One region of the Streptomyces fractus genome, then DNA from elsewhere that is predicted to be linked to it. Evidence: riboswitches for the same ligand, from Rfam matches in the RefSeq annotation. Region 1 holds a riboswitch; each other region holds the start of a gene.
The links. Region 1 has a riboswitch for cyclic di-AMP ahead of ACP4E5_RS26585 (transglycosylase family protein). Riboswitches for the same ligand answer to the same signal wherever they lie in the genome.
Positions count from the first base shown of each region.

Region 1 (4,708 bases):
GTCGTCGCCGACGAGCTGGACCTTGTCGCCCAGCTTCTCGGTGATGACGTTCCAGCCGGCCCAGTCGTCCTCGTACAGCGGGTCCTCGATGGAGACGAGCGGGTACGCGGAGACGAGCTCCTCGTAGTACTCCGTCATCTCGGCGGCGGAGCGCTCCTTGCCCTCGAAGGCGTACTTGCCGTCCTTGTAGAACTCGGAGGCGGCGACGTCGAGCGCGAGGGCGATCTGCTGGCCGGGAACGTAGCCGGCCTCCTTGATGGCCTCGAGGATCAGGTCGAGGGCCTCACGGTTCGAGCCCAGGTTCGGGGCGAAGCCGCCCTCGTCGCCCAGGCCGGTGGCCAGGCCCTTGCTCTTCAGGACCTTCTTCAGCGTGTGGTAGACCTCGGCGCCCCAGCGCAGGGCCTCGGAGAAGGACTCCGCGCCGATCGGGGCGATCATGAACTCCTGGATGTCGACGTTGGAGTCCGCGTGGGACCCGCCGTTCAGGATGTTCATCATCGGCACCGGGAGAAGGTGCGCGTTCGGGCCGCCGAGGTAGCGGAAGAGCGGCAGGTCGGACGCCTCGGAAGCGGCGTGCGCGACGGCGAGCGAGACGCCGAGGATGGCGTTGGCGCCGAGCGAGCCCTTGTTGTCGGTGGCGTCCAGGTCGAACATCGCCTGGTCGATCAGGCGCTGCTCGGTGGCGTCGTAGCCGACGAGCTCCGGGCCGATCTGCTCGATGACGGCGAGGACGGCCTTCTCGACACCCTTGCCGAGGTAACGGTTGGGGTCACCGTCACGGAGTTCGATGGCCTCGAAGGCACCGGTGGAGGCACCCGACGGGACGGCGGCACGGCCGGTGCTCCCGTCGTCGAGGCCGACCTCGACCTCGACCGTGGGGTTGCCTCGGGAGTCCAGGATTTCCCGGGCTACGACGACGTCGATGGACGGCACGAGCATCTCCTTCTGGGATGTGACGCAGGCTATGCGGGCAGCTGCTTGGATACGTGGTCCCGCACCCCTGAGCGTAACCGGCTCGCGGGCATCGGCCATCCGAACGCCCGTCTCGTGGACAACGCCCTGAGCGAAATGTTCCTTAACGGAACAAAAACAGCGACCTCCGTCCCGGCCGTGCCGGGAGGGAGGTCGCCGAAAAGTGAGCGGCCCGTGGGGACGGGGTGCGGCGGGGCTCGGCGTCCGCCGATGCCGAGCCCGTACCTGGCGGTCCTGGTGGACCGGACGGCTTAGCTGAGGTGCAGCTGCTGACCCGGGTAGATCAGGTTCGCGTCCTTGACGATGTCCTTGTTCTTCTCGAACACCTGCTGCCAGGTGGTGCCGTGCGCCTCGGCGATCTTGCTGAGGGTGTCGCCGGACTTCACCTTGTACTCGCCGTCACCCTTGGCGACCTTGTTGCCGGTCGGGGTGGTGACGGTGTCCTTCTTCGGAGCCTGCTGCTTGGGGGCCTGCTGCTTCGGGGCCTCCTGCTGCGGCTGCTGGCGCTGCTCGGAGCGGTTGGCACGCTGCTGGGTGTCCTGCTGCGTGCTCTTGTCCTGCTGCTGCGAGGACGAGTCGGCGGTGGAGCCGCTGTCGTTCGGGGCGGAGGAAAGGCCCGAGCCGCAGTTCGGCCAGGCGCCCTTGCCCTGGGCGGCGAGGACCTTCTCGCCGACGGCTATCTGCTGGGCCTTGGAGGCCTGGTCCGCGGTGGACGCGTACTGCGAGCCGCCGTAGGCGGACCACGTGGAGGACGAGAACTGGAGGCCGCCGTAGAAACCGTTGCCGGTGTTCGTGGACCAGTTGCCACCGGACTCGCACTGCGCGACCTGGTCCCACTCGGACGTGGTCGCGGCGGAGGCGGAGGTGGCGCCCATCAGCGGCACGGCGACGGCGGCAGCGGCGACACCGCCGAGCGTGGCGACGCGGATGGCCTTGGACGGGCGGCGGTGCTTGTTCTTGCCGGAAAACAGCATGGAGATGTCTCCTCACCGACGCCTGCGAGGTGAGCTGTCGGGTTCGGGCCAGTGAGTGCCCGGCAGACGCATCCTTGTGCGCTGCTTAACCCCAAGCCCGTCCGGTCTCCCGGAAGGGCGCTTACCTGGGTCCCCCGCTCCTGCCTACGGCGCTTACGCGTCGACTGTTCCCGTACGGACGTTGGCAGGATTCGGCGTGACGTCCATCGGGGCCCGCTGAAGCGAGCGGTCACGAACGTAAGCGGTCGATCCGTCCGATTTCAAAGTCGATCAGGGGCTTTGAGACCCATGTCTCACTCGCTCTACATCGGACAAAGCCCCTTCAACCGGCCCGAATCCCCGCTACCTTTTGTCCGTTCCGTCCCCAAGATCCAGGCTCTGACCAGGAAGGATGAGGTCTGGGTCGGTACCGACCGTCTCCTTGTTCCGCTCGTAGAGCGCGTCCCATCCGCCGTGCACGTCCTGGGTCTTCGCGATGTCCCAGAGGTTGTCGCCGGCGTGGACCTTGTACGTGTCTTCCGCGTCGCGCTTGTCGTCGCGCGAAGCGTGACGTCCCTCTCCCGTACGGGAGTCGGAACGGTCGTCGTCGGCGCGGCCCCCGCGGTGGCGGCCCGACGTGTCGGTGTCCGGGGCCTCGCCGGAGGGGGAGGCGGACGGTGAGGCGGACGGTGAGGCGGCTTCGTCAGAAGGCGCGTGGGACTTGTCACTTGAGGGGCTCGGGTCGTCCTCACCCTTGTTACCGGAGGTATCGCCCGACTCGTCCGCCGAGGGGCCGTCCGACGCGTCGGCGGCCGCGGATCCATCGTGACCCTTGTCTCCCGAATCCGCCTCGTCGGTGCCCTTGTCGGCACCGTCGTCCGACTTGTCGTCGGCATCGGTGCTGGGCGAGTTGGACGGCTCGGGCGACTCGGCCGACTCGGACGACCCATCCGACTCGGTCGACCCGGACGGCTGGGGTGACGCGGACACGCCCGGATCGACGTCCGCCGAGTCGTCGTCCTTGGTGAGGTCCGCCGTGAGCGAGCACATCGGCCAGGCACTCACACCCTTGTCGTCGAGGACCTTCTCGGCGACGGCTATCTGCTGCGAGCGGCTGGCCTGGTCGGCACGCGGGGCGTACTGGAGCCCCCCGTACTGCTCCCATCTCTCCTGCGTGAACTGGAGTCCGCCGTAGTAGCCGTTACCGGCGTCCAGGCTCCACTGCCCACCGCTCTCGCACTCGGCGAGCTTGTCCCACGCCTGCGTGGTCGCGGCACTCGCGCCGCTCGCGGCGAACAGCGGGATCGCGATGGCGCTGCCGGCGACTCCGGCTGCGACGACGAGAGCAGGGGCCTGACGGGGGCGACGGTGACGACCGTTCCCGGAGAGCATGCGTTTGCCTTTCGCGAGACTGATGCTGCTACGCGCGACGGTTGGTGCAAGTGGTGCGGGTTGTGCATGTGTCGCGATGATCCGTGAACGTAGCGGCACTCGAACGCCTGTCACAAGTCGATGCAGCGTAGATCACGTGAAAGTCACATTATTGACGGACCGTCAGTTCCGGCGGGGTTCTGACGCGGGGTGAACTCCACCGGGAGCGTGCGCAGTCCACGCATGATGAGCCCGCCACGCCACCGCAAATCGGCAGGTTCCGCCGCAAGTCGCAGGTCCGGGAGGCGGGTCAGGAGCGTGGCCAGGGCGGACTGGCCCTCCAGGCGGGCGAGCGGGGCGCCGAGGCAGTAGTGGATGCCGTGCCCGTAGCCGAGGTGCTGGTTGTCGCGGCGCGAGAGGTCGAGGGTGTCGGGCTCGGCGAAGCGCGCCGGGTCGCGGTCGGCGGCGGCGAGCACGACGAGCACCGGGTCGCCCGCACCGATCTCCTGACCGCCGATGGCCAACGGCTCCCTGGCGAATCGCCATGTGGCCATCTCCACCGGCCCGTCGAAGCGCAGCAGTTCCTCGATCCCGGTCTCCAGCAGCCCCGTCTCCCCCGCCGCGATCGACTTCTGTAGCCGCTCCCGCTGTTCGGGGTGCGCGAGCAGGGCGTACGTGCCGTTGCCGATCAAGTTGACCGTAGTTTCAAAACCGGCAAAAAGTAGCACAAAGCACATGGCCGCCACCTCGTTCTCCGTGAGGTGTTCGCCGTGGTCGGAGGCGCGGATCAGGTCGGAGATCAGGTCGTCCGTGAGGTCGCCGCGCTTGCGGTGGATCAGCTCCACCAGGTAGGCGCGGATCCGCTTCACCGCCCGTCCCACGCCGCCGCGGGGGCCTCCGCCGTGGCGGATCATCATGCCCGCCCACTCGCGGAAGTCGTCCTGGTCCTCGCGGGGGACGCCGAGGAGGTCGCAGATGGCGTAGATGGGGAGGGGGAAGGCGAAGTCGTGGATCAGGTCCGCTTCGCCCTTGGCCGCGAAGGCGTCGATGAGGTCGTCCGTCAACTGCTGGACGCGTGGCGCGAATTCGGCGACGCGACGCGGGGTGAACGCCTTGGAGACGAGGCGGCGCAGGCGGGTGTGGTCCGGCGGGTCGATGTTGAGGAGGTGGGTCGTCAGCTCGGCCTTGCGTTCGCCGGGGATGCCCGTCTTGCCCTTGGCGTGGCTCGGCCCGTCGTGGTGCTCCGCGTTCTTGCTGAGCCGCTGGTCGGCGAGCGCCTGGCGGGCGTCCGCGTAGCGGGTGACCAGCCAGGCCTCGACGCCGCTCGGCAGCGTGGTGCGGTGCACGGGGGCGTGCTCGCGCAGCCAGGCGTAGGCGGGGTACGGGTCGCCGGCGAACTCGAAGGTGAAGAG
Region 1 is NZ_JBMYHI010000002.1:5,419,038-5,423,745, reverse strand. It holds gene eno (phosphopyruvate hydratase) at 1-933, opposite strand, end outside; gene ACP4E5_RS26585 (transglycosylase family protein) at 1,224-1,946, opposite strand; cyclic di-AMP (ydaO/yuaA leader) riboswitch at 1,951-2,108, opposite strand; gene ACP4E5_RS26580 (transglycosylase family protein) at 2,289-3,317, opposite strand; gene ACP4E5_RS26575 (cytochrome P450 family protein) at 3,461-4,708, opposite strand, start outside.

Region 2 (4,708 bases), 930 kb from region 1:
GATGTCCGGCACCGGTCCCGGCCTGACCTCGGTCACCGCCGCCACCTTCTTCGTGCGCGTCGTGATGTCCCCGTTCGCGCACCCGCTGTTCACCGTGCTGACCGGCATCGGCTTCGGCATCGCCGCCGCCATGGCGCCGGGCCGCGGGCGGCTGTGCCGGATGCTGCTCCCGCTCGCCGGGCTGCTCGCCGCGATGGGCATGCACGCGTTCTGGAACGGCTCGTCATCGTTCGGCGAGTACGGCTTCTTCGCGGTGTACGCCGCGTTCATGGTGCCGGTGTTCGGCATCCTCACCTGGCTCACGGTGTACGTACGCCAGCGCGAGCTGCGCACCGTCCGCCAGGAGCTGCCCGCCTACGTCGCCGCGGGCTGGCTCGCCCCGCCCGAGCCGTTCGCGCTCGCCTCGCTCAAGGCACGGCGCCTGGCCCGCGACTTCGCGACGCACTACGGCGGTCGAGCGGCCGCGACGGCGGTCGCCGAGTACGAGGACTGCGCGACGTCCCTCGCGCTGCTGCGCCACCGCGGCCGCAGGGGTAAGGCCGGCGCGGACTTCGTCGTACGGGAGCGGGAACTCCTTGAGGCGCTGTGGGCGCGGCGCCACTACGCGCGCCCGGCGCTCGCGTACGGCTCCCAGATCGCGGCGCCGATGTGGCTGCCCCCGGTGTACGCGAGCCCGCTTCCGCAGGGCCCCGCGTACACCTACGACAACCCGTACCGCTACTGAGACGCCGCCGTGAGCCGGTCGAGCTCCGCCCGCGTCAGCTCCACGTCCGCCACCGCGAGCAGCGCCGGGAGCTGTTCGACGGTCCGCGCGGACGCGATCGGCGCCGTAACCGTGGGCTGCGCGGCGAGCCAGGCGAGGGCGACCGTGGCGATCTCGGCGTCGTGCGCCTGCGCGATCTCGTCGAGGGCGGTCAGGACCCGCTGCCCGCGCTCCGTCTCCAGGTACGCGCCGGCCTTCGCGGCGCGGGCGCTGTCGACGCGCTGCCCCGGCCGGTACTTGCCGGTCAGGAAGCCGGAGGCGAGCGCGTAGTACGGCACGGCCCCGATGCCCGCGCGGGCGGCGACGTCCTGCAGCTCACCCTCGTACGCGTCGCGCTCGACGAGGTTGTAGTGCGGCTGGAGCGCGACGTAGCGGGCGAGGCCCTCGCGGTCGGAGAAGTCCAGGGAGTCCTGGAGGCGCCGCGCGGAGATGTTGGAAGCGGCGATGTGGCGTACCTTGCCCGCCTTCACCAGTTCGTCGAGGGCGCCGATGATCTCCTCGACCGGCACCTCGGGCTTGTCGTAGTGCGTGTAGTACAGGTCGATGTGGTCGGTGCCCAGGCGCTTCAGGGAGGCGTCGGCCGCGGCCTTGATGTTGGCCGCGGACAGGCCCTGGAACTCGGGGTGCTGGCTGCCCTTGGTGGCGATGACGACGTCGTCGCGGCGGCCGCGCGAGGCCAGCCACTTGCCGATGACGGTCTCCGACTCACCGCCCTGGTTGCCGTCCACCCACGCCGAGTACACGTCGGCGGTGTCGATGAAGTTGCCGCCCGCGGCGACGTACGCGTCGAGCACCTCGAAGGACGTGGCTTCGTCGGCGGTCCAGCCGAACACGTTGCCCCCCAGGGACAGCGGGAAGACCTCGAGGTCGGAGCTGCCGAGCTTGCGCAGAGATCGAGTGGAGGAAGTCATGCCGTTACTCAACACCCGTACGGAATACGGTGTTCCACGATCACCCCGCCGGATACCCAAAGGGTGTGCAAAACCGGCGGCCCTGGCGTCGGGGGGTGAGCGCCAGGACCGCCGGGGTTCGGCGACTCAGGGGGTGAGGCCCTTGCCGCGCAGCCATGGCGCCGGGTCGACGCCGGTGGACTGCCCGTCTGGGTGGACCTCCAGGTGGAGGTGCGGCCCGGTCACATTGCCCGTGGCGCCCACGCGGCCGATGACGTCGCCGGTGGAGACCTTCTGGCCCGCGCTGACGTTGAGCGAGGACTGGTGGCAGAACCACAGCTCCGTGCCGTCGTCGAGGGTGAGCACCGTGCGGTAGCCGTACGCGCCCGCCCAGCCGGCCTCCGTGACCGTGCCGGAGTGGATGGCGCGGATCGGCGTGCCCGTGGGGGCGGCGAAGTCGAGGCCCGTGTGGTACCCGGAGGACCACATGGAGCCGGGCTGACCGAAGGTGCCGGTGATCGTGTACGAGGCGACCGGGAGCTTGAAGCTGGCGGCCAGCTTGGCGAGGCGCTCGGCCTCGGCCTTGCGGCGGGCCTCCGCCTCGGCCTTCTTCTTCTCGGCGGCGGCCTTGGCATCGGCCTCGTCCCGCTTGGCGGCGGCCTCGGCTGCCGCCTGCTTCGCGGCCGCCTCCTCCGCCGCCTGCTTCGCCGAGGCGTCGGCCGCGTCCTGCTGCGTCTCGGCCTGCTGCATGATGCGGGCCCGCAGCGCCTCGCCGGCGCCGGTCTGCCCGTCGGCGGCATCGGCCTGGGTGACACCGGCGCCGCTCAGCGGGGAGGCCGTGGCGTCGGAGTCGGAACCGGAGTCCGAACCGTGGGATATGAGCGAGCCCACGCCCGGCAGCGACTTGGCCTCGGGCAGCGAGTCCTTGACCGCGGACAGGTCGGGCATGGAGATGTGGACCGGCGGCTTGCCGCCCTGTGCGGTGGCGATGCCGCCCGCACCGACGGCGGCGACCACGCCGACGCCGAGAACAGTGGAGCTACGAGCGAAACCACCGCGGCGGCGGGCCACGCGATGCTTGCCGCGAAGGGGAGCGACGGACTCCTCGGTGGGATTCCACTCCTCCCAGGACTCCTGCTCGACGCCGAAGTCGTCATCGGGGCCGTAGAAGAAGTCGGGGGCAGGCCGGTTCGACGCCACGGGGGCGCTCTCCTTTCCTTCCTTCTCGCCTACCGGGTTAGCTGACGGGTTCGGAGCAGGAAGGTCTCCTACGGGCGCCTCCCGAGACAGGAAGAGCGTCCGATTCACCCCAAGTTGATGGTTCCCCGGTTCCCTTGCGGGATTAAGCGTGTGCGCACGGAGCCGTCTCTTGTGACGGCTGGGACGACCGCGCTGCGTTATCGAACGTTAATAGACAGCAGACAGTAATTCCAAGCGCTTCCCACTGATCGTTCACGACTCTGGCCAGGACTTATCGGGTCATGAAGGGGCGGAACCGGGCGAGTTGATCGCGGCTCGCAAACATCCCAGCAACTGATGGTGCGTCAATTGTTATGCGGAGCGACGCCGTTCGGCTACCTCTGGTAACAATGATCAAGGAACTCAGCCGCGTCGCACGGCGAGCAGCGCCATGTCGTCCTTCGTCCCGTCGCCGGTGTGCGCGCGCACCTCCGCGGCGAGGGACGCGAGGAGTTCCTCGGGCCCGGGGAAGAGGCGCCCGGAGAGCCGGGCCGCCGGATCGTAGAAGCGGCCGCTCGGATCGCGCGCCTCGGAGAGCCCGTCGGTGTAGAGCAGCAGCGTGGCCGCGGACGGGAACGCCGCCTCGACGGCACGGTCGGGCCAGCTGCCGAGTTCGCTCATCCCGAGCGGCAGCGCCGCCTGGCACGGTTCGAGTGCGCGTACGGTGCCGTCGCCGAGCAGCAGCAGCGGGCTGGGGTGGCCGCGGTTGAGGACGCGGACGAGCTCGACGCCGTGCGGGATCTCGGCGAGCACCGCGGTGGTGAAGCCCTCGAAGTCGTCGATGCCGCTGCGCCGGGTGCCCTCGCGGGCCAGGGCCCGCTCCAGGCGCTGGGCGACCGCCTCCAGGGAGCCCTCCTGCTCGGCGGCCTCCCGGAACGCGCCGATGACGACGGCGACCGCGGCGACCGCGCCCATCCCCTTGCCGCGCACGTCACCGACGATGATCCGGATGCCGTGCGGGGTGTCCTGGACCGCGTAGAGATCGCCGCCGATGAACGCGTCGGCCTGCGCCGCCTCGTAGCGCGCCGCGATCACGAAGCCGCCGAGCCGCCGGGCCGGCTCGGGCAGCACCGCCAGCTGCGCGGCCTGCGCGATCTCACGGGCGGAGGCCAGCTGTTCGTGACTTCGGCACACGATCCTGTTGAGCAGACAGGCCAGGAGGCAGACCGTGGCCACGGTGACTATCTCGGTGACGAACACGGAGTCAAGGTGCTCCGTGAAGCGCAGGTGCACGGCGACGATCGCACCGATCGACACCGCGCCGACCAGGATCGTCGCGCCGAGCGAGAAGAACGGGGCGGCCACCAGCGGCGCCGCGCTGAACAAGGGGGCGCCGGGGAAGCCGCTGGGGGTGGCGTACTCGTAGGCCGCGCCGCCGAGGACCAGCAGCAGAGGCAGCAGCCGCAGGAAGAGGCGGGTGCAGGCGGCCTCGGAGCCGTGCCGCCCCCCTCTCCCGCCGGTGCCTCCTCTTCGCTGCCCCACCACTCGTCTCCTGCCGTTCCCTGCCAGCTTCCGGCGTCTCACCAAGAGTTCCCGCACGGGGGCGCGGGGGCGAGCAGGGGTGGGCCGTACGGGTGGAGAACGTGACGGGCGCAACACGCAAAAAAACCGAGGCCGGAATCTCGATGAGATTCCGGCCTCGGTCTTCAGTAGCGGGGACAGGATTTGAACCTGCGACCTCTGGGTTATGAGCCCAGCGAGCTACCGAGCTGCTCCACCCCGCGCCGTTGTGTTCACAACTCTACGCCATCAGGGGGAGTGAACGCGAATCGCTTCGCGTGACGGCTCACGCGGCGGCGTGTGTGAGCGTCTCCCA
Region 2 is NZ_JBMYHI010000002.1:4,484,098-4,488,805, forward strand. It holds gene ACP4E5_RS22250 (PrsW family intramembrane metalloprotease) at 1-724, shown strand, start outside; gene ACP4E5_RS22255 (aldo/keto reductase) at 718-1,674, opposite strand; gene ACP4E5_RS22260 (M23 family metallopeptidase) at 1,801-2,853, opposite strand; cyclic di-AMP (ydaO/yuaA leader) riboswitch at 2,865-3,012, opposite strand; gene ACP4E5_RS22265 (PP2C family protein-serine/threonine phosphatase) at 3,256-4,374, opposite strand; tRNA gene ACP4E5_RS22270 (tRNA-Met) at 4,543-4,616, opposite strand; gene ACP4E5_RS22275 (alginate lyase family protein) at 4,679-4,708, opposite strand, start outside.
Region 2: linked by a shared signal. The riboswitch ahead of ACP4E5_RS22260 (M23 family metallopeptidase) and the one ahead of ACP4E5_RS26585 (transglycosylase family protein) in region 1 are both predicted to bind cyclic di-AMP.

Region 3 (4,708 bases), 2.7 Mb from region 1:
CTGTACGACGACCAGGGGCTTGGCGGCGGCGGTGCGGCGGGCGAGGCGGGTGAACTTGCGGGGGTTGCCGATCGATTCGAGGTACATGAGGGCGACGTCGGTGTCCGCGTCGTCGTACCAGTACTGAAGGACGTCGTTCCCGGAGACGTCCGCGCGGTTGCCCGCGGAGACGAACGTGGAGACACCGCTTGCCCCGGTGACGCCCCCGCCCCTGCGGTGCAGGCGGGACAGGAGCGCGATGCCGATGGCGCCGGACTGGGCGAACAGGCCGATGCGCCCGGGGCGCGGCATCTCGGGGGCGAGCGAGGCGTTGAGCCGTACTCCCGGTGACGTGTTGATGACCCCGAAGGCGTTGGGCCCGACGATGCGCATCCCGTAGCTGCGGGCCTGGCGGACCAGGGCGCGCTGGCGCTCGCGGCCCTCGTCCCCGCTCTCGGCGTAGCCGGCGGAGACCACGACGAGGCCCTGCACGCCGCGCTCGCCGCACTCGGCGACGACCTCGGGGACGTCCGGGGCGGGCACGGCGACGACGGCCAGGTCGACCGGGGCGGCCGGGTCGATGTCGCGTACGGAGCGGTGGGCGGGCACGCCGTCGACCTCTGTGACGTCGTCCCCGAACGCCTGGTTCACCGCGTACAGCCGACCGGTGAAACCGGCGTCCTTCAGGTTGTCGAGAACGCTGCGGCCCACCCCTCCGGCCGCACGCCCCACTCCGATCACGGCGACGGAGCCGGGGGCGAGCAGGCGCTGCACGGAGCGGGCCTCGGCGCGCTGCTCGCGCGCGTGCTGCACCGCGAGCGATGCCTCCGTGGGCTCGATGTCGAACTCCAGGCGGACGACGCCGTCCTCGAAGCTGCGCTTCTGCGTGTATCCGGCGTCCCGGAACACCTTGATCATCTTGCTGTTGGCGGGCAGCACCTCGGCGGCGAACCGGCGGATGCCGCGCTCACGGGCGACGGCCGCGATGTGCTCGAGGAGGGCGGAGGCGACGCCGCGGCCCTGGTGGGCGTCCTGCACGAGGAACGCGACCTCCGCCTCGTCGGCGGGCGCGGTCGCCGCCATGCCCTGCGCGTTGATCCGGTCGTAGCGCACCGTGGCGATGAACTCGCCGCCCACCGTGACGGCGAGACCGACCCGGTCCACGTAGTCGTGATGGGTGAAGCGGTGCACATCCTTGGCGGACAGGCGGGGGTAGGGCGCGAAGAAGCGGTAGTACTTCGACTCGTCCGAGACCTGCTCGTAGAAGCTGGTCAGGTGCTCGGCGTCGGCGGTGGTGATGGGCCTGATCCGTGCGGTGCCGCCGTCGCGCAGCACCACGTCGGCCTCCCAGTGGGCGGGGTACGCATGCCGGTCCGACGGGGTCTCCATGCCGCAAGGGTAGGGCCGGGCACCGACAGACGACGGTCGGTCGTACGGGTCGCGGCCCGTGCGTACGGGAGGCACCCTATGGAGGACCGAAGGGCCGTACCGGTGAGGACCTGGGTCCGCGTCACGCACGCCTGCCGGTATGGAACACTGGTCTAGACAACCGTGAGACACCTGAAGGGCAGCATCACATGGCTGAGCGCCGCGTCAACGTCGGCTGGGCCGAGGGCCTCCACGCCCGCCCCGCTTCCATCTTCGTCCGCGCTGCCACGGCGTCCGGCGTTCCCGTGACGATCGCCAAGGCCGATGGCAACCCCGTCAACGCCGCCTCCATGCTGGCCGTGCTCGGCCTGGGCGCGCAGGGCGGCGAGGAGATCGTGCTGGCCTCCGACGCCGAGGGCGCGGACGCCGCGCTCGACCGTCTGGCGAAGCTGGTCGCCGAGGGGCTCGAGGAGCTTCCCGAAACCGTCTGACACAAAGACGGTCCGACACAAAGACCAAAAGCAGTACGGCTGAGCCGCGCGTCCCCTTCGGGGCGCGCGGCTTTTTCGTTCGCTATTGCGTCACGAATTGGGCGACAGGAAAGACCACAGGGAAGACGGCAGGGACGGCAACAGGAAATAGGCAGCGGGAATTGATCCGCACCCGGTTCCACCCATTCATCGAATAGTGCACTTCTTTGTATACGGCGCTGTTGTTAAACCTGGCGCCCCACTGTGTTGACTGCATGTTGCGAAGTCCTCACACGCTCGCCGGCGCGGGGAACGCGCAGCCTGTGGGCGGCCGTCGCGCGCTCCGCGTGCAGGGTGGCCAGGGCGCGGGCACGCTCCGCGTCACCCCGCGCCACGGCGTCGACGATGGCGCCGTGCTCGGCCCAGGACTCGGCCGGCCGGGCCGGGCTCTCCACGGCGTACATCCAGGCGATCTTGTGGCGGAGCTGAGTGAGCAGGGTGATCAGGCCGGGGCTGCCGGAGGCCTGGGCGAGCGTCTCGTGGAACCAGCTGCCGAGGGAGCGCAGATCCTCGCTCTGACCTCGCCGGGAGCGCTCCTGCCCCAGCCTGACCAGGCCGCGAAGGACCTTGAGGTGGGCCTCGGTGCGGCGCTGCGCGGCGCGGTGGGCGCCCATGGGTTCGAGCAGCATGCGGATCTCCAGGAGGTCGGCCGCCTCCCGCTCGGTGGGTTCGGCCACGCACGCGCCCGCGTGCCTGCGCGTGACGACGAACCCCTCCGCCTCCAGGGTGCGCAGCGCCTCACGGACGGGCACGCGAGAGACGCCGTAGCGACGCGCGAGGAGTTCCTCGGTGAGTCTGGCGCCGCGCTCGTAGACGCCGGCGACGATGTCGTCGCGGATCGCTGTGCATACCGACTGCGCGGGAATGCGCATGACTCGACCTCCGCCTCAATGCCCGCGATACGCGGCCGATTGACGCCCGGTCAAGCGCGAATGACACGCGGCCGGAACGTTTACCCGGAGACTCTATTCCACCGGAGTTGAATTTCCGACGAGGGGACGGAATCCGGGGATATTTTTTGGACAGTGCAGACCCGCGCACGCGAAAGCCCCGGCTCGGGGAGCCGGGGCTTTCGGGGAAGGTGTGACTGGTGGGTCAGACGTTCACACCGTGCTGGCGCAGGTACGCGACGGGGTCGATGTCCGAGCCGTAGTCGGGGGTGGTGCGGGCCTCGAAGTGGAGGTGCGGGCCCGTCACGTTGCCAGTGGCTCCGGAGAGGCCGATCTGCTGGCCGGGGGTGACGTCCTGGCCGACCGAGACGCCGATCGAGGACATGTGACCGTACTGGGTGTACGTACCGTCCTTCATCTTGATCACGACGTTGTTGCCGTACGCGCCGCCCCAGCCGGCCTCGACGACGGTGCCCATGCCGACCGCGTGCACCGAGGTGCCGCTGGAGGCGTGGAAGTCGATGCCGGTGTGGCTGCCGGAGGACCACAGTCCACTGCCGGCCTTGTAGGCGGTGGAGACGTACGAGCCGGAGATCGGCGACACGAAGCTGTTCAGGCGCTTGCGCTCCGCCTCGCGGGCGGCGCGCTTCTTGGCCTCGCGCTCCTTCTCGGCCTTCTCGGCGGCCCGCTTCTTGGCCTCCGCCTCGGCCTTGCGCTTGGCCTCCTCGGCCTTCTTCTTGGCCTCCGCCTCGGCCTTCGCCTTGGCGGCGGCCTTGTGCTGCGCGGTGGCCTGCGCGTCGATCTGCTCGGCGAGGGAGTCGCCGATGGCGACGGCCTGCGTGAGGCCGTCGTGCGGGACCGTCGCGGTGTCGGCGGCGAGGGCGGGGGCGGCGAGGCCACCCACCACGCCCGTCGTGGTGATCGCGGCGACGCCCGCGACCTGAGCGGTGGTACGCGTCAGGCGGCTGGGACGGCGGTGCTTCCCGGTGGCACGGGTGAACCCCATGAAGTGGCTGGTCCTTTCCTTCCTTCTCGCCTACCGGGTTAGCTGACGGGTTCGGAGCAGGAAGGTCTCCTACAGGCCCCCTCCCCTGATGGGAAGAGCGCCCGATTCACCCCAGGGACTTCGGTGGGTCCCCGGCTCCCCTGGCTCACACCATGGGGACTCGGCGATGACTGTCCGGTGTCGCGGGCGCGACGTACGTCTGGCGGACAGCCGGAGGGAACGCTAAGCGGGGCGTCTTTGAATCAACAAACAGAACCCGGCTTTTGTAGTGCACGCCACAGGGCAGACAGGCAACCTCTACGCCAATTCGGACATTTGCGAACGTGTGGCGATTGAAGGTGATCGTGACGGACGCCACGAAGCCCCGGCCGCCGATGCCGGCGCCGGGGCTTCGTGGCGTGCCTGGGGAGCCGAACTCAGCCCGCGACGACCGTGACTTCGCCGATGCCGAGCGCCTTGACCGGCTCCTCGATCTGCGCGGCGTCACCCACCAGGATCGTCACCAGACGGTCCGCCGGGAACGCGCTCACAACAGCGGCCGTGGCCTCCACGGTGCCCGTGGCGGCCAGTTGCCGGTACACCTGCGCCTGGAAGTCGTCCGGCAGGTGCTGCTCGACCTGGTCGGCCAGGGTGCTCGCGACGGCCGCTGCGGTCTCGAACTTCAGCGGGGCCACGCCCACCAAGTTCTGTACGGCGGTGTCCCGTTCGGCATCCGTGAGCCCCTCGGCCGCCAGCGTGCGCAGGACCTTCCACAGGTCGTCGAGCGCGGGCCCGGTGTTCGGAGTGTCCACCGAGCCGCTGATGGCGAGCATCGCGGCGCCGCTGCCGTCGGGCGCGGAGCGCAGCACCTGGGCGAAGGACCGCACGCCGTAGGTGTAGCCCTTCTCCTCGCGCAGGACGCGGTCCAGGCGCGACGTGAGGGTGCCGCCCAGGCA
Region 3 is NZ_JBMYHI010000002.1:2,739,600-2,744,307, forward strand. It holds gene ACP4E5_RS14155 (bifunctional acetate--CoA ligase family protein/GNAT family N-acetyltransferase) at 1-1,368, opposite strand, end outside; gene ACP4E5_RS14160 (HPr family phosphocarrier protein) at 1,557-1,838, shown strand; gene ACP4E5_RS14165 (GntR family transcriptional regulator) at 2,063-2,749, opposite strand; gene ACP4E5_RS14170 (M23 family metallopeptidase) at 2,973-3,773, opposite strand; cyclic di-AMP (ydaO/yuaA leader) riboswitch at 3,786-3,949, opposite strand; gene ACP4E5_RS14175 (M16 family metallopeptidase) at 4,190-4,708, opposite strand, start outside.
Region 3: linked by a shared signal. The riboswitch ahead of ACP4E5_RS14170 (M23 family metallopeptidase) and the one ahead of ACP4E5_RS26585 (transglycosylase family protein) in region 1 are both predicted to bind cyclic di-AMP.

Region 4 (4,708 bases), 3.6 Mb from region 1:
TCGGGGTCGGCCGGCACCTCGACGCCGAGCGCCTGGGCGGCGCGCAGCGCCACGCGCGTGTGCCCCTCGGGCGACAGGTGGAGGCGGTCGTCGTCCCAGGCCCTGCGGTCCTGGATGGACTTCAGGGACCACAGGTCGAGCATCAGGCAGCCGTGACGGTCGGCGATCGCCCGCACATGCATGTTGTACGTGGCGATCTTGCCGCGCAGGTGCTTGAGCACGGCCACGTCACGGGTGTCGAAGCCGGTGGCCACCATGACGGTGCCCGCCGCGTCGGTGAGCTTGAGGACGGCCTTCTCGAACCGTTCGGCCACGTCGTCCGGGTCGGTGCCGGGGCGGATGATGTCGTTGCCGCCGGCGACCAGGGTCACCAGGTCGGGGGCGAGCTCGACCGCCTTCGGGATCTGGTCCGCGACGATCTGGTCGAGGAGCTTGCCGCGCACGGCGAGGTTCGCGTACTTGAAGGTGTCCTCGGGCACCCGGTCGTCCAGGAGGACGGCGAGCCGGTCGGCCCAGCCCGCGAACTTTCCGTCGGGACCGGGGTCGCCGACTCCTTCGGTGAAGCTGTCGCCCACGGCCGCGTAGGACCGGATCGTGCCGTTGAGTGAGTCCCTGAGTGCTCTCGATTCGTTTGCCACGACCACACATCTTTCACCCTCGGGTGTGACCTACGCGACCGTAGCCAGGGGTTGACGGGTGGTGAGATAACCCACTCGCCACCTGGGGAATAAGCGCACGAACGCGATTCGGCGCCCGGGGAACGACCCCAGGCGCCGAAGGGAGCGAGCGGCCTCGACCGCTACGGGACGTCTCAGGCGTTCACACCGTGCTCGCTCAGGTACGCGATCGGGTCGATGTCCGAGCCGTAGTCCGCGGTCGTGCGGACCTCGAAGTGCAGGTGCGGTCCGGTGACATTGCCCGTCGCGCCGGACTTGGCGATCTCCTGGCCGGCCGTCACGGTGTCGCCCTGCGCGACGCCGATCGAGGACAGGTGGCCGTACTGGGAGTAGTGGCCGTCGGCGTGCTCGATGACGACCTCGTTGCCATATGCGCCGCCCGAGCCGGTCGAGACGACGGTGCCGTCGGCGATCGACTTCACGGAGGTGCCGGTCGGTACCGAGAAGTCGGCGCCGGTGTGGCTGCCGCTGGACCACATGGAGCCGGAGTTGCCGTAACCGGTGCCCTTGGCGCCGTCGACGGGCGCGACGTAGCCGCCGGAGGCGGTGGTCTTGGCGCTCGCCTGCGTGGCGGTGGCTGCACCCTCGGAACCGGAACCAGAACCGGAGCTGCTGTCGCTGCCGGCCGCGCCGCCGAGGTCGAGCTTGACGCCGATCTTGAGGTGGTCCGCGTTCGAGCCGACGGCGTCCTTGTTGTCCTCGTAGAGCTTCTTCCAGCCGCCGTCGACGTCGTGCGCCTTGGCGATCTTCGAGAGCGTGTCACCGGCCTTGACGGTGTACGTCGTGGCGTCGGCGGTGCCGTCGGACGTCGCGGCCTGCGCGCCGGTAGCGCCCATGAGCGGCAGCGCGAGCGCGGCTCCACCGGCGGAGGCGACGGCGGCGACACGGGCGATGCGCTGGGAGGTCGAAAGGCGGTGCTTTCCCTTTGCGGGCATGCTGAATTTCCTCTCCGTCGCCTACGAGGTGAGCTGTCGGGTTCGGGCTGGAGATGCCCGGCCGCGCCCGGGGAACGGGCACGGCTTCACCCCTAGCCGCTTGGGGAAATCCCTGCGCGGCGCACTGCGTGTGGGTCCCCCGCTCCTGCCGTGACGGGTAGTCGAAAGGAACCCGGGCGGCGGCAGGACTAGGCGTTCCGACCGGATTGATTGGTGACCGTAGGCGAACGGCAATGGCGGCGACAAACCCCGAATTCGCTTGCGGGGGCAATTCCTTGGGTTTCTGAGGCATCCCTGCGTAACCCTCCGTCGACATTCCCCGCTTTACCAACGCCATACCTTCGGGGATTACTGGGCGGCCAATCCGGGCCGCCCGCCACACAGCGTCACGAACATGAAGCCGGTCACGCACACGCCCACAAGCCCCTTCGATCCATGCACAGTTGCTACAGAACAGGGCGAATCGGACAGATGGTTGCCTGTGGAACCGATGTCGTATCGTCAGGAGCGCGCCCACCGGCGACCCAACGCCGGTGCACCGATTGGGAGGAGCCCCTGTGACGCAGCACGCACCGTCCACCGAGCCCGAGCTGACCGGAGTGCGCAACTTCCGAGACGTGGGCGGCCTGCCCACCGTGGACGGCCGGCGCGTGCGCCAGGGCGTACTGTTCCGCAGCGGTCACCTCGCCCACGCCACGGCCGAGGACGCGACCTTCCTCTCCTCCCTCGGTCTGCATACGGTCTTCGACTTCCGTAACTCCGCGGACCAGAAGCTGGAGGGCGCAGACGTCGAACTGCCCGGCGTGCGCAATCTGAACCTGCCGCTCAACGACCCGGCCGACGGCGCCGAATTCTGGACCATGGTCCGCGACGGCAACATCGACCAGCTGCGTCAGATCCTCTCCGAGGGCCGCGCGGCGAACCGGCTCGTCGAGTCCTACCGCACCATGATCAAGGAGCGCACCGCCGAGCACAGCCGCGTGCTGCACTCCCTCGCCGAGGACAGCCTGCCCGCGCTGATGCACTGCGCGGCGGGCAAGGACCGCGCGGGCCTCTCGATCGCCGTGACGCTGCTCGCGGTGGGCGTGGAGCGCGAGGCCATCGAGGCCGACTACCTCAAGTCGAACGAGAAGCACCGCCGCTACAACGTGCGCCGCACGGCCACCGCGAAGGACGCCTACTCCCCCGAGATCATGGAGCTGCTCAGCCCGCTCTTCGACGCCCGCGTCGAGTACCTCAACGCCGGCCTCGAGACCATCGACGAGGTCTGGGGCGGCACGGACCGCTACCTCGAAGAGGGCCTGAAGTTCACCGCGGCGACGCGCGAGCGACTGCGCGAGCGCCTCCTCGACTGACACCCGCTCTCTCGACTGACACCCGGCTTTCTCGACAGACACCCGCTCTCTCGGCTGACGCCCGGCATCACATGACGCCGGGCGTCACACGGTCGACCGATGCCTGACGTCATCCGTCACCCCTCCCTGTCGCGGAGTGCCGCGCGCGCAGGGAGGGTCACGGCGAGCAGCCCGAGGCACACCGCGCTCGCCGCGAACGTGCCGTACAGCAGCGGGGGTATGTACGGGGACTCTCCCGTCATGCCGCGCATCATCGGGGTCAGCGTGATCAGCGCGATGGCCGTGCCAAGCGCCACCCCCGCCGCCGATACCAGCAGGCTCTCCCAGCGGAGCATCCGCAGCACCTGGCGGCGCGTGGACCCGACGAGGCGGAGCACGGTCAGTTCGCGACGGCGGTCCAGGACCGTCATCACCAGGGTGTTGACCGCGGCGACGGCGGCGAAGCCGCCCAGGACCGCGGCCATCATGTAGTTGGACCAGGCGCCCAGTTCACTGTCCACGCTCCGCGCGACGGCGTACCCCGAAGCGTCGGTGACCTTGCCGAACGCGGTGAGCGGCGCGGCGTCTCCGCCGCGCACCAGCAGCGTGTCGTCGAAGCCCGATGTGACATGGCCTGCCAGGGAAGCACGGTCCATGGTCACCCCCGCCAGGCCGAGGCCCCGGCCGTAGACCGCGGCGACCTCCGGACGGGCCTTCGTGCCGTCGGGGAGATAGAGCGGCAGCTTGTCGCCCACCTTCACCGTCGCCGCCGTGGCGAGGGTCTTGTCGATGGCGATGCGGCCCGCGCCCACCCGGTCCAGGCGGCCGCCGCGTACATCCAGGTCCTGCACCTTGGCGAGCTCGGCTCCGGTGCCCGAGATGCCCTGGGTCGCGGTCGCCTGCAGCGACGTCTCCCCTCCCGAGGCGACCGGTACGAGCACCTGCGTGTCGAGCAGGCTCACGGCCGCGTCGACGCCGGGGGCGCGGGCGGCCCGGCCTGCGGCGCCGGCGGGGAGGCCTGCCGGATTGGTGACGACGTGGTCCGCCGTGATGCCGTCGCGCAGCTGGTCCGCGGCCACCTTGCTCTCGCTCGTGTGCATGAAGACCAACGTCGAGGCGAAGGCCATCGCCAGCACGATCGGGGTGATCGCGGACGCCAACCGGCGGGAATTCGTCCGGGAGTTGGCGGCCGCCAGCGAGGCCGAGGCGCCTCCTCCACGCAGCAGCAGGCCGAACAGCGCCGCGCACAACCGGGCAACCAGCGGGCCGAGCAGGGCGACGGCGAGCATGAGAAGCATGACCACACCGAGCGAGGCGTTCGCCGCGTCGGCGCCGGCCGTGGAGGCGGCGACACCGGCGAGCGCCGAGCCGCCACCGAGGGCCGCGAGGCCGAGCACGGTACGGATGACGCCCGGCCGCAGCCGCTCCACCGATGCCTCGGCGAGCGCCTGCCCCGGCTTGATCCGCGCGGGCCTGCGCCCGGCGATCCAGCCCGCACCGAGCGCGGTGAGCAGCCCGGTCCCGACGGCGGCGACCAGCGGGATCCACGAGACGTGCAGCTCGACCGCCTGCGGAACGGCCCCGCGGTCCTTCAGCTGCCCGAACCACCAGTGCGCGAGCCCGATGCCCGGCAGGCACCCGAGCACCCCGGCGAGCGGCGCGACGAGCAGCGCCTCGGAGGCGACCGCCCGGCGGATCTGCCGCGGGGTGGCGCCGACGGCACGCAGCAGCGCGAACTCGCGGGTGCGCTGCCCGACGGAGA
Region 4 is NZ_JBMYHI010000002.1:1,788,484-1,793,191, forward strand. It holds gene ACP4E5_RS10130 (SGNH/GDSL hydrolase family protein) at 1-593, opposite strand, end outside; gene ACP4E5_RS10135 (M23 family metallopeptidase) at 812-1,612, opposite strand; cyclic di-AMP (ydaO/yuaA leader) riboswitch at 1,616-1,782, opposite strand; gene ACP4E5_RS10140 (tyrosine-protein phosphatase) at 2,170-2,967, shown strand; gene ACP4E5_RS10145 (ABC transporter permease) at 3,084-4,708, opposite strand, start outside.
Region 4: linked by a shared signal. The riboswitch ahead of ACP4E5_RS10135 (M23 family metallopeptidase) and the one ahead of ACP4E5_RS26585 (transglycosylase family protein) in region 1 are both predicted to bind cyclic di-AMP.